Regions from separate parts of the Hydrogenophaga sedimenti genome, predicted to be linked through region 1. Evidence: predicted binding sites of a transcription regulator. Region 1 holds the regulator's gene; the other holds the start of a gene.

Region 1 (5,655 bases):
GCCGGGCCACGCCTGCACCTCGATCCGGTGGATGTGAATCTGGGGATTGAGCGCGATCCGGCGCTGAGACTTTCACTGGCCCTGTTGAGCGAGCCCACCTCCAACGAGCAGGAGCGCGCCGCCGCCGCCCAGTTGTGGAAAGCGTTGAATGCATCGCCGGAAGACATCCTGCGCGATGCCCAGAAGCTGTCCGTGCTGGAGGCCGAGTCCAAGGGACTGCGCGAGCAGGAGGCCAAGAACAAGGCCGCTTTGCAGGCGCTGGAAGCCGAGGTCGAGAAGTCGCGCTACATGACCTGGCTGGCGTATCTGCTCGGCGGCTTGCTGTTGCTGAGCCTGCTGGGCGTGTCCTGGTTGTGGAAACGCCGCTCGGCGGCGGGCACCGGCGATGCGAAAGCCAAGAGCTGGTGGGCTGCGGGATCGTCCAAGAATGCGGCGGCCACGGCCAAAGGAGCTGTGAAACCGTCTCGTCCGCTCGATCTGGACCTGGATCTTGGTGACGAATCGGGCCTGGACGATCTGCATGTCCTGCACTCCGATGCGAGCGAGAGCGAGGCAGCGTTGCTGACCGCAGCTGATCGCCGTGAATTTCCGGCGAGCCAGATGGGGGTTTCCCGGTCGGTCGCCACCGAAGAGCTGTTCGATGTGCAGCAGCAGTCGGATTTCTTCGTGTCACTGGGCGAGTTCGATCAGGCGATCGGCGTGCTCAAGAACCACATCAACGAAAGCCATGAGCCCAGCGCGCTGGCTTACCTGGATCTCTTCAAGCTCTACCACAAGCTGGACCGTCGCAGCGACTACGACCGGCTGCGCGTCGAATTCAACCAGAAGTTCAACGCGGGTGCACCACCGTTCGATCAGTACTCGGATGCGAGTCAGGGGCTGGAATCGTACGAAACCGCGTTCGGCCGCATCCAGGCGCTGTGGCCCCAGCCGCGCGTGCTGGATGTGATCGAAAACTCGATCTTCCGCGACGCTTCCGATGGCGAGGCCGAGGTGTTCGACCTGGAGGCATACCGCGAGCTGCTGCTGCTGCACGCGATTGCCAAGGATGTGATCAAGCGGGATGCCGGTCTGGGGGCTTCCGATTTCCAGCACACCTCCATCCGCCCGCTCAAGGCAGCCGGACCCCGCGGAGCGGTGGCTGCGGGCGCCGCGGCAGCGGTGGCCGGTGCTTCCGGCGATCGCAATACCCAGCCGCTGGAAGACATTCCGCACGCATCCCCGCGCCTGGGACTGGATGTGGACCTGGACGCCTTGCAGGAGGCCTCGGCGTTCGAAGCGTCGCTTCCGGAGGTGGCGGTGCCGGTGGAGCAGACCGCCAAGGTGGTGTCTCCGCTCCATGCGGGGGATGAATTGTCGATCGGCAACCTGATCGACTTCGAAGTACTCGACTTCATGCCTCCGGACGACGATGCCGACAAGGGCGGCAAAGCCGGTTGATTCCGTCTTTGCCAAAGAAAAAGGGCCGGAGATCTCCGGCCCTTTTTCTTTGGCAATGGCACTCAGCGACGGACCTGCAAGGACCCCGGATTGACGATGTTGGTGGGTGTCCCCTTGATGAAATTCACCACGTTGTCGAAGGCCGCGGAAAACAGGGTTTCGTAGTTGTCCAGCTCCACATAGCCGATGTGTGGCGTGCAGATGCAGTTCTCCAGGCGCAGCAGCGCATGGCCCTGGAGAATGGGCTCAGACTCGAACACGTCGATGGCGGCCATGCCGGGGCGCCCCCGGTTGAGCGCCGTCAGCAGTGCCTCTGCCTCGATCAGCTCGGCACGGGACGTGTTGACCAGCAGCGCGGTCGGCTTCATGCGTGAAAGGTCTTCCAGCGTGACGCAGCCGGCGCTTGTTTCGCCCAGCCGGAGATGCAGGCTAAGCACATCGGACTGCTCGAACAGCTGCTCGCGGCTGCTGGCCTGTTCGTAGCCGTCGTTCACCGCTTGCTGGCGGCTGTTTTCGCTGCCCCAGACGAGCACCCGCATGCCGAAGGCGCGTCCATAGGCAGCGACCAGTTTGCCGATGCGGCCATAGCTCCACAGACCGAGTGTCTTGCCATGCAGCACCATGCCCAGACCGAAGTTGGCGGGCATCGAAGAGGCCTTGAGGCCGGACTGCTGCCACGCGCCATGTTTGAGGCTGGCCACATACTGGGGAATCCGGCGCATCGACGCCATGATCAGAGCCCAGGTCAGCTCTGCGGTGGACACCGGGGAACTCTTGCCCTCGGCGACGGCGATGCCGCGCTCCGTACAGGCGTTGACATCGATGTGGGCACCGACGCGGCCGGTCTGTGCGATCAGCTTGAGCCGCGGCAGCTTTTCGACCAGTTGGCGCGTGATCTGGGTTCGTTCCCGGATCAGCACCAGCACGTCTGCATCACGCAGGCGAATCGACAACTGGCCAACCCCCTTGACGGTATTGGTGAAGACCTTGGCAGGGAAAGGTTCCAGGCGCGTGGCGCAATCGAGCTTGCGGACCACGTCCTGATAGTCGTCGAGGATGACAATGTTCATGCCGGCTATTGTGCCGCCATGCATGGATGCCGGACCCGAGCGCGGCTTGGGTACCAAGCGGGCGAGAAGGATTCCTCGCCCGCTTGGTGCTCAGCCCATGGCGGTCGGCTGTTCCAGCGCGGCCAGACGTTCCAGTTCGGCGCAGACATCGGCCATACGGCCAGCAATGACGAGCCGGTTGTTTCCCCGCAGCGTCTTGGGTGGACGCACGATGCGCACCGGTGCGGCGCGCACGGTGGCAGGGCAGGCGGCCTGGGCCTGCTGGGCACCGCGTTGCGTGACGTCTGCAGATGGCGCGGCTCGTCCCAGCCAGCCGGCCTTGGCAAAGCGTTGCAGCCAGGGTGCCACCGGGCGGCGGGTCTGGCACGAGGTCGAAGGAGCAGGCAGCCAGCTGTCGATCAGTTGCAGGGGCGCGCGCCAGGTGGTGGAAGAGATGCGGATTCCCATGTGAAACTCCAGTGAGGGGTTGGACACAGGCAGGATTGACACGGAAAAGCCGACCTCGCAGGGATGTGCACGGCGGCACGGAAACCACCGGACAAAACGCCCGCCACCTGCAAGGACAGCACCGACCCGAGGGGTCAGATCTGGAAGCTGTTTCGGATCAGGCCGACCGCCAGGCCTTCGATTTCGAAGGGCTCGCCGGGTTGCACGACGATGGTCTTGTAGTCGGGGTTCTCGGCGTGCAGCTCGATTTGCTGCTCGCGCCGCATGAAGCGCTTGACCGTGACATCGTCGCCCAGGCGGGCCACGACGATCTGGCCATTCTTGGCTTCCTTGCCAGCCTGCACGGCCAGCAGATCGCCATCGAGGATGCCGACGTCCCGCATCGACATGCCGCGCACGCGCAGCAGGTAGTCGGGCGTGCGCTGGAACAGGCTGCGCTCCACATGGTAGGTCTGGTCCACATGTTCCTGCGCGAGGATCGGGGAACCGGCTGCGACGCGACCGATGAGGGGCAGCATCAGCTGGGTCAGGCTGGGCAGCGGCAGTGTAAGCTGCTGGGCCCTTTGCTCATTGATGGCCCGCAGGTCGTGGCTGCGCAGCCGGATGCCGCGGGAGGTGCCGCTGACGAGTTCGATCACACCCTTGCGCGCCAGCGCCTGCAGGTGCTCCTCGGCGGCGTTGGCGGACTTGAAGCCGAGTTCGGCGGCGATCTCGGCCCGCGTCGGTGGCGCACCCGTGCGCGCAATGGCGTTCTGGATCAGCTCCAGGATCTGCTGCTGGCGGGGAGTGAGCTTGGGCGGGAACGACTCGATCATGTCAACCTCGTGGTTTGGCGAGCGGGGCAACGGATAAGCTGTTTTCTTATCCAGTATCTGTATTTTTAAACAGTTTCGGAGACTTGGCAAGTGGCAATCAACAACAAGGGCGTTCGGGTCATCCTGGGGACCGGTGGAACCATTGCCGGCCGCGCGAGCCGTCCGGGCGACAACGTGGGTTATGTGGCCGGGCAGGTGCGGGTCGAAGATCTGCTGGCGGGGGTGCCAGCGCTGGAGGGCATGGCACTGGAAGTCGAGCAGGTGGAGCAGGTCGACAGCAAGGACATGCACTTTGATCTGTGGAAGCGCCTGCTGGAGCGGCTGGCGCATCACCTTTCCCGCGAAGAGGTCAGTGGTGTGGTGGTCACACACGGCACGGACACACTGGAAGAGACGGCCTGGTTCGTCGAGTCGGTGCTGCGCCCGGTCAAGCCGGTGGTGTTCACCTGCGCCATGCGGCCTGCGACCGCGCTGGTGCCGGATGGCCCGCAGAACCTGCTCGATGCCGTGACGGTGGCGGGGCTGGCAGAGGTGTCGGGCACGGTGGTGGTCTGCGCCGGGCAGGTGCACGCTGCCGAGCATGTGGCCAAGGTGCACAGCTACCGCGTGGATGCCTTCGATTCCGGCGACGCGGGGCCGCTGGCCTGTGTCGAGGAGGGCCAGTTGCGCTGGTTCCACCGGCCGCCGGCTGCGAACACCCCAGATGGTCGCGCCGACGACCTGCTGGCGCGGGTGCTGGCGGCCCCGGCCTTGCCCGGCGTGCACATCGTCACCAGCCACGCGGACACCGATGGTGGGCTGGTGCGCGCCCTGCTGCTGGCGGGAGATGCCGATCCGGGACTCCGGCCGCGTGGCATTGTCGTGGCGGCCACCGGCAATGGCACCGTGCACCGGGCGTTGGCGCAGGTCCTGAGCGAGGCCTCGGCGCGTGGGGTGCGCGTGGTGCGGGCCACGCGCTGCGCCCGGGGGCGGGTGATTCCCGATCCGGCCAATCCCTGGCCGGATTCGGCGGGACTCTCGCCGGTGAAGGCGCGCATCGCGCTGGCTCTGGCGCTGCTGGCCGGAGACGTCGTGCCGTCCTGAAACAACAAACCCGGCCTGGGCCGGGTTTGTGTGGGGTGGCCGAGGGCTTCAGCCAGCCAGTGCCTGGAAGGCGCGGCCGGTGATTTCGTCGACCGAGCCCGTGCCGCTGATGGCACGGTACTTGGGTGCGGCGGCCGGGTCGGCCTTGGCCCAGTTGCTGTAATAGTCGACCAGCGGGCGGGTCTGCGCGCTGTAGACCTCCAGGCGCTTCTTGACGGTCTCTTCCTTGTCGTCGTCGCGCTGGATCAGGGGCTCGCCAGTCACGTCGTCCTTGCCTTCCACCTTGGGCGGGTTGAACTTGACATGGTAGGTGCGACCCGAGGCCGGGTGCGAGCGGCGGCCGCTCATGCGCTCGATGATGGCGTCGAATGGCACGTCGATTTCCAGCACATAGTCCAGCTTGACGCCGGCTGCCTTCATCGCGTCGGCTTGCGGAATGGTGCGCGGGAAGCCGTCGAACAGGAAGCCGTTGGCGCAATCGCTCTGGGCGATGCGTTCCTTGACCAGGTTGATGATCAGGTCGTCGCTGACCAGGCCGCCCGATTCCATCACCGCCTTGGCCTGCAGGCCCAGCGGCGTGCCGGCCTTGACCGCTGCGCGCAGCATGTCGCCGGTGGAAATCTGGGGGATGCCGTACTTCTGGCAGATGAAGGTGGCTTGAGTGCCTTTGCCCGCGCCCGGAGCGCCCAACAGGATCAGTCTCATCGTCTTCCTTGTGAAGAGTTTTTCAGTGGATTCGAAGGGGCGCCTGTCTCCGTGAGCGCACCCGCACCTCTCTCACGAGAAGCGTTCGATTGAGG
Region 2 (5,655 bases), on a different contig from region 1:
CGTGAGCTCGCTGCTCTGGCGCAGCCGGTGCAGGCGCATCTCGTCGTCCATCAGGCGCAGCTGCTCCACGCCCAGCCAGCAGCGCCCCACGAAGTGCTGCAGAAGCCAGCGCGCCACGCTGTCCATCTGCGCCTGCGTGCTGCCGCGCTGCGGTACGGCGATCACCAGGCAGTCGGCCAGCGCATCGGCGCTGATGCGCTCCAGCGTGAGCCGGTACGTGCCCTTGCTCGCCGTGCGGCGCAACCGCGTGATGCACTCGCAGAGGTTGCCGTAGCCGTTCAGGTTGGTGGCCAGCACCACCAGGTTGAACGGCGCGTCGCACTGCATGAACGGCGCGTCGCACTGCACCTGGAACTGGCTGCCCACCAGCAGCGGAAACTGCAGCGCCTTCGCCGCCACATGGGCACGCACGATCCCGGCCAGCGAACACTCGTCGGTCAGCGCCAGCGCGTGGTAGCCCAGCGCATGCGCGCGCTGCACCAGCTCTTCCGGCCGGCTTGCGCCGCGCAGGAAGCTGAAGTTGGAGCAACACAGCAGCTCCGCGTAATCGGGCAGCAGCGTGCTCATGCAAACACTCCGTGCAAAAACCATGCGGGTGATTGATCCAGCCGCGTCTGAAACACCCACAGCACCCCCGCGTGCACCGACTGCGCGACCCAGTAATCGCGCGCCACATGGCGGATCTGTCCCTGCGCCTCGTCGCGGTCCCACCAGCCGCCCTCGACCCGCTGCGGGCCGACAAGCAGCTGCAACTCGCCCTGGTAATACGGCCGGTCGCCGCGCACCAGCAGCTTGAGCGGCGCCGGCAGGATGAAACCGGGCTGCGGCACATCGCTGCCCGGGACCGGCTTGCGGGGCAAGGGTTCGCCCGCCGGCTGCCAGCGGCACATCCACTCGGGGCGGTGGTCTTCGCACAGCACCGGCCGTAGGACACGCTGCGGTCCCAGGCGCACGGCGATGCGCTCCAGCACCAGGGGCAGCGCCTCGCTGCCGGCGTCCTCGTCGGGCAGCCAGGAGGCGCTGTGCTCCTCCAGCGGCTGCACGACGTCGGCGGTGAGTTCCAGGTCACCCACCGGCGCCAGCAGTTCCACCCGGGCCAGGTGCTCGGCCAGCAGACGGCACAGGTGGTCGATCTGGCGCGTGGGTTCTGCCGTGCGCACGGTGAGGCAACCGCCCTCGCCCGCCGACTTCGCGCGCATGGCGTCGTGCGCCCAGTGCAGCGTGAACGCGGTGGTGCCACTGTGGCGCGCCGCCAGCCAGCCGCACAGCGACAGCAGCAGGCGCCGCGCACCGAACAGCAGGGCCGGCGCGTCGTCCACCCGGAACATCAGCTCCAGCCGTTGCGCAAAGCGCTCGGGCGGCTCGATCCACTGGTGCACCTCGGGCGCCCGGCCGTAGATCTGGTCGAGCGCCGCCAGCAGCGGCTGGCCGAAGCGGCGGCCCACGCCCCCCCGCGGCAGCCGCCGCACATCGCCCAGGGTGCGGCAGCCGATGTGCGCCAGCGTGAGCCGGTGCGGGCGCACGGCGCTGAGCGTCTCCATGGGCAGGGCATCGAGCAGTGCCCCCAGCGGTCCGGCCAATCCGTTGGACATGCCGGCACGCGCCAGCGCCAGCGCCGCCAGGCTGTTGGGCGCCCAGGCGATCCGGCCCACACCCAGCTCGGCGCCTTCGGCCTGCACACGCTGGTGCAGCGCATGCCGGCCACCGAACAGGCGCACGCTGGCCGCCAGCTCCATGACCACGGCTTCGTCGGCGACGGCGACCCGGGGCGTGAACTGAAGGGCCCAGAGCGCCAGCGCCTGCAGCGCCGCGTCAGTGGGCCAAGCGCTGTCGTCGGGCGGTGGCAGCAGCAGCGCTGACCAGAGCATGGTCGCTCTCGTGAAAAGCCGGCGCCGTCGGCACCGGTGCGGGTGCACGCGCCGGATCGCGCGGCAGCAGCCGGCTGGGCTGGCGCAGCCGGGGCGTCAGGATCGCGTGCAACGCCGCCGGCATGGCCTGCAGATGCAAGGGCGCCTCCAGCGGCGGCCCCTTGCGCTTGAACACCTCGACCGCCAGGCACCAGTCTGCCTCCACCCGCACCAGCAGCCGCAGTGGTGCGGCCGAGGCACTGCTGGCCTCCTCTGCCGGCCGGCACAGGAACACCGGCGCATCGCCCGCACCGGCCAGCACCTGCAGTCGGCGCAGCTGCTCGGGCCGCGCCTTGGGCAGCCAGGCGATCAGCGCCCCACAGGAACGCCCTTTGAGCAGCTGTTCGGTCGCCCACAGGCGCTCGGCCGGCGTTTCGGCCTGCACCCAGACCAGCTGCTGCTCTGTCACCCCCTCGAAACGCAGACCCGGCAGGTGCGGCGGCTGCGGCGGTCCGACCAGCACCACGCTGCGACCGGCGGCACAGACCCGGGCCAGCGCCGGCCCCAACAACCGCCACTCCAGCGTGCCCCCCTGGGTGCTGAGGATCTCGGTCAACCCCTGACAGGGCCAGCCGCCGCCCGGCAGGGCAGCGTCCAGCGCCTCGAACCCGCTGGGCAGCGTGGCCATGACCGGTCGCCCCAGCTGGTCACCGCGCCAGATCGCCTCTGCCACCGCACGCGGCAACGCCTGTGGCATGGTTTCGCGCGGCAGCCGGCCAGCAACGGCAGCGGACGCGGAAACCTCCGGCAAGTCGCCGGATAGACGCAGGGGCAAGACGGACATGGCAGGTTCAAGGCATCAAATACTGTTTTTATGTACAGTACAAGAAACCGGAGCGATTGTCCATCACAGACTTCACGGTCATGGAACCATTCCTTTAGCACTCACTCAGAGAGAGTGCTAATATTTGAGCGAGACCACTTAGGAGGCTCTTTCTGATGTCCCACACCCTGCTTGCCCCCGCTGCCCTGCCGTCTGCCACGCTGGCCGTTGCCAGCCCGTGGAACCGTTCGCTGACGCTGCCGCCACTGGGCAACCTGGACGCCTACATCTCCGCCGTCAACCGCATGCCGCTGCTGACGCTGGAAGAAGAGCAGTCGGCCGCGCGCCGCCTGCGCGACCACAACGACCTTGATGCCGCCGGGCAGCTGGTGATGTCGCACCTGCGCCTGGTGGTCTCGATCGCCCGCCAGTACCTCGGCTACGGCCTGCCGCACGGCGACCTGATCCAGGAAGGCAACGTCGGCCTGATGAAGGCCGTCAAGCGCTTCGACCCCGAACAGGGCGTGCGCCTGGTCAGCTACGCGATCCACTGGATCAAGGCCGAGATCCACGAATACATCCTGAAGAACTGGCGCATGGTCAAGGTCGCCACGACCAAGGCCCAGCGCAAGCTGTTCTTCAACCTGCGCTCGATGAAGCAGGGTTTCCGCGCCGAGGCACTGGACGGTGACACGCACCGCGAAGCGTTTTCCGACGGCGAGGTCGATCTGGTCGCGCGCGACCTGAAGGTCAAGCCCGAAGAAGTGCGCGAGATGGAAACCCGGCTCTCGGGCGGCGACGTGGTGCTCGACCCCAGCCCCGGCGAGGACGGCGAAGACAGTTTTGGCCCGATCGCCTATCTGGCCGACGCGACCCACGAGCCGACCGCCGTGCTCGAATCGGCGCAGCGCGACGCGCTGGCCACCGAAGGCGTGGCACGCGCCATGGGCGAGCTCGACGACCGCTCGCGCCGCATCGTGACCGAGCGCTGGCTCAAGGTGAACGACGACGGCTCGGGCGGCATGACGCTGCACGAACTGGCGGCCGAGTACGGCGTGAGCGCCGAGCGCATCCGCCAGATCGAGGTCGCGGCCATGAAGAAGATGCGCAAGGCGCTGGCCGAGTTCGCCTGATCCGCCGCGGACCACCCAAAAAGAAACCGCCCGAGGGCGGTTTCTTTTTGTCGGTCTGGGATCAAGCCTCGCGTCGCAGCGCCGGGAACAGGATCACGTCGCGGATGCTGGGCGAGTCGGTCAGCAGCATCATCAGGCGGTCGATGCCGATGCCACAGCCGCCGGCCGGGGGCATGCCGTATTCCAGCGCGCGGATGAAGTCGGCGTCGTAGTACATCGCCTCTTCGTCGCCACCGTCCTTGGCCGCGACCTGCGCATGGAAGCGCGCGGCCTGGTCTTCGGCGTCGTTCAGCTCGGAGAAGGCGTTGCCGAATTCGCGGCCGGTGATGTAGAGCTCGAAGCGCTCGGTCACTTCCGGGCGGTCGTCGTTGGCGCGGGCCAGCGGCGAAATCTCGGTCGGGTGCTCCATGATGAAGGTCGGGTTCCAGAGCTTCTCTTCCACCGTCTCTTCGAAATACAGCACCTGCAGGCTGGCCAGGCTGCGGCTGGACAGCTGGTGCTTCTCTTCGCTCATGCCCAGCTTCTTGAGCGCCGGGATCAGCCAGGCCGTGTCGTCCACGCCGGCACCGGCGTCGGTGTACTTGAGGATGGCTTCGCGGATCGTCAGGCGCTCAAACGGCGAGAACACGTCGACCGGCTGACCGTTGTAGGTCAGCGGCGTGTCGCCGTGCACCTGCTTGACCACGTGGCGGATCAGCTGCTCGTTGAAGTCCATCAGGTCCTGGTAGTTCCAGTACGCCGCGTAGAACTCCATCATGGTGAATTCGGGGTTGTGGCGGACGCTGATGCCTTCGTTGCGGAAGTTGCGGTTGATCTCGAACACACGCTCGAAACCACCCACCAGCAGGCGCTTCAGATACAGCTCGGGCGCGATGCGCAGGAACATTTCCTGGTCCAGCGCGTTGTGGTGCGTCTTGAAGGGCTTGGCGTTGGCACCGCCGGGAATGGGGTGCAGCATGGGCGTTTCGACCTCCAGGAAACCGTGACCGACCATGTAGTCGCGGATGCTGGACAGGGCCTTGCTGCGGGTGACGAAACGGCGGCGCGAGGCCTCGTCGGTCATCAGGTCGACGTAGCGCTGGCGGTATTTGATTTCCTGGTCGGCCACGCCGTGGAACTTGTCGGGCAGCGGGCGCAGGCTCTTGGTGATCAGGCGGATGCTGTCGGCGTGGATCGACAGCTCGCCGGTGCGGGTGCGCATGAGCACGCCCTCGGCCGCGACGATGTCGCCCAGGTCCCAGTGCTTGAACGCGGCCAGCTTCTCCTCGCCCACGCTGTCGGTGTTCAGGTAGAGCTGGATGCGGCCGCCGCTGGGGCCGAAGGACGAATCCTGGATGGTCGCGAAACAGGCCTTGCCCATCACGCGCTTGAGCATCATGCGGCCCGAGACGCTGGCGCGCACCGGGCTGGCTTCCAGCGCTTCCTTGCTCGATTCGCCGTGCGTGGCGAACAGCGCTTCGGCGGTGTCGCGGGGCTTGAAGTCGTTCGGGAAGGCCACGCCCTCGCCGCGCTGCTGCGCTTCGCGCAGGCCTTTGAGTTTCTCGCGCCGCTCCGCAATCAGCTGGTTGTCGTCGGCGGCGGGGATGGCGTGGGCGTGTTCGGTGGTCATGGTGTGGGACAAATAAAAACGGGTTGCGCCCGGAAAGCGCAACCCGTCATTGTAAGTTCCGGCCGGAGGTCAATGCCCCAGGTACGCCTCACGCACCTTCGGGTCGACCAGCAGGTCCTTGCCGGCACCGGTCATGGTGATCAGGCCGGAGTCCATCACGTAGCCACGGTCGGCGATCTGCAGCGCGCGCTGGGCGTTCTGCTCGACCAGCACCACGGTCACGCCCTGGGCCGACACGTCACG

Evidence for each region. The regulator LexA, encoded in region 1, represses DNA repair genes until DNA is damaged. The targets are predictions, from matches to a motif close to ACTGTATNNNNATACAGT.
Region 2: imuA (translesion DNA synthesis-associated protein ImuA) is a predicted target of LexA. The motif match lies at 2,713-2,730, and genes of this name have one in related genera.

The regions. Positions count from the first base shown of each region.
Region 1 covers NZ_JBPZHA010000010.1:193,209-198,863, reverse strand. The annotation lists gene ACS5NL_RS17115 (type IV pilus assembly protein FimV) at 1-1,440, shown strand, start outside; gene ACS5NL_RS17110 (D-2-hydroxyacid dehydrogenase family protein) at 1,503-2,510, opposite strand; gene ACS5NL_RS17105 (hypothetical protein) at 2,601-2,957, opposite strand; gene lexA (transcriptional repressor LexA) at 3,092-3,772, opposite strand; gene ACS5NL_RS17095 (asparaginase) at 3,863-4,855, shown strand; gene adk (adenylate kinase) at 4,904-5,560, opposite strand.
Region 2 covers NZ_JBPZHA010000011.1:86,898-92,552, forward strand. The annotation lists gene ACS5NL_RS17675 (error-prone DNA polymerase) at 1-567, opposite strand, end outside; gene ACS5NL_RS17680 (Y-family DNA polymerase) at 564-1,868, opposite strand; gene imuA (translesion DNA synthesis-associated protein ImuA) at 1,813-2,691, opposite strand; gene rpoH (RNA polymerase sigma factor RpoH) at 2,847-3,803, shown strand; gene lysS (lysine--tRNA ligase) at 3,865-5,412, opposite strand; gene ACS5NL_RS17700 (ABC transporter ATP-binding protein) at 5,482-5,655, opposite strand, start outside.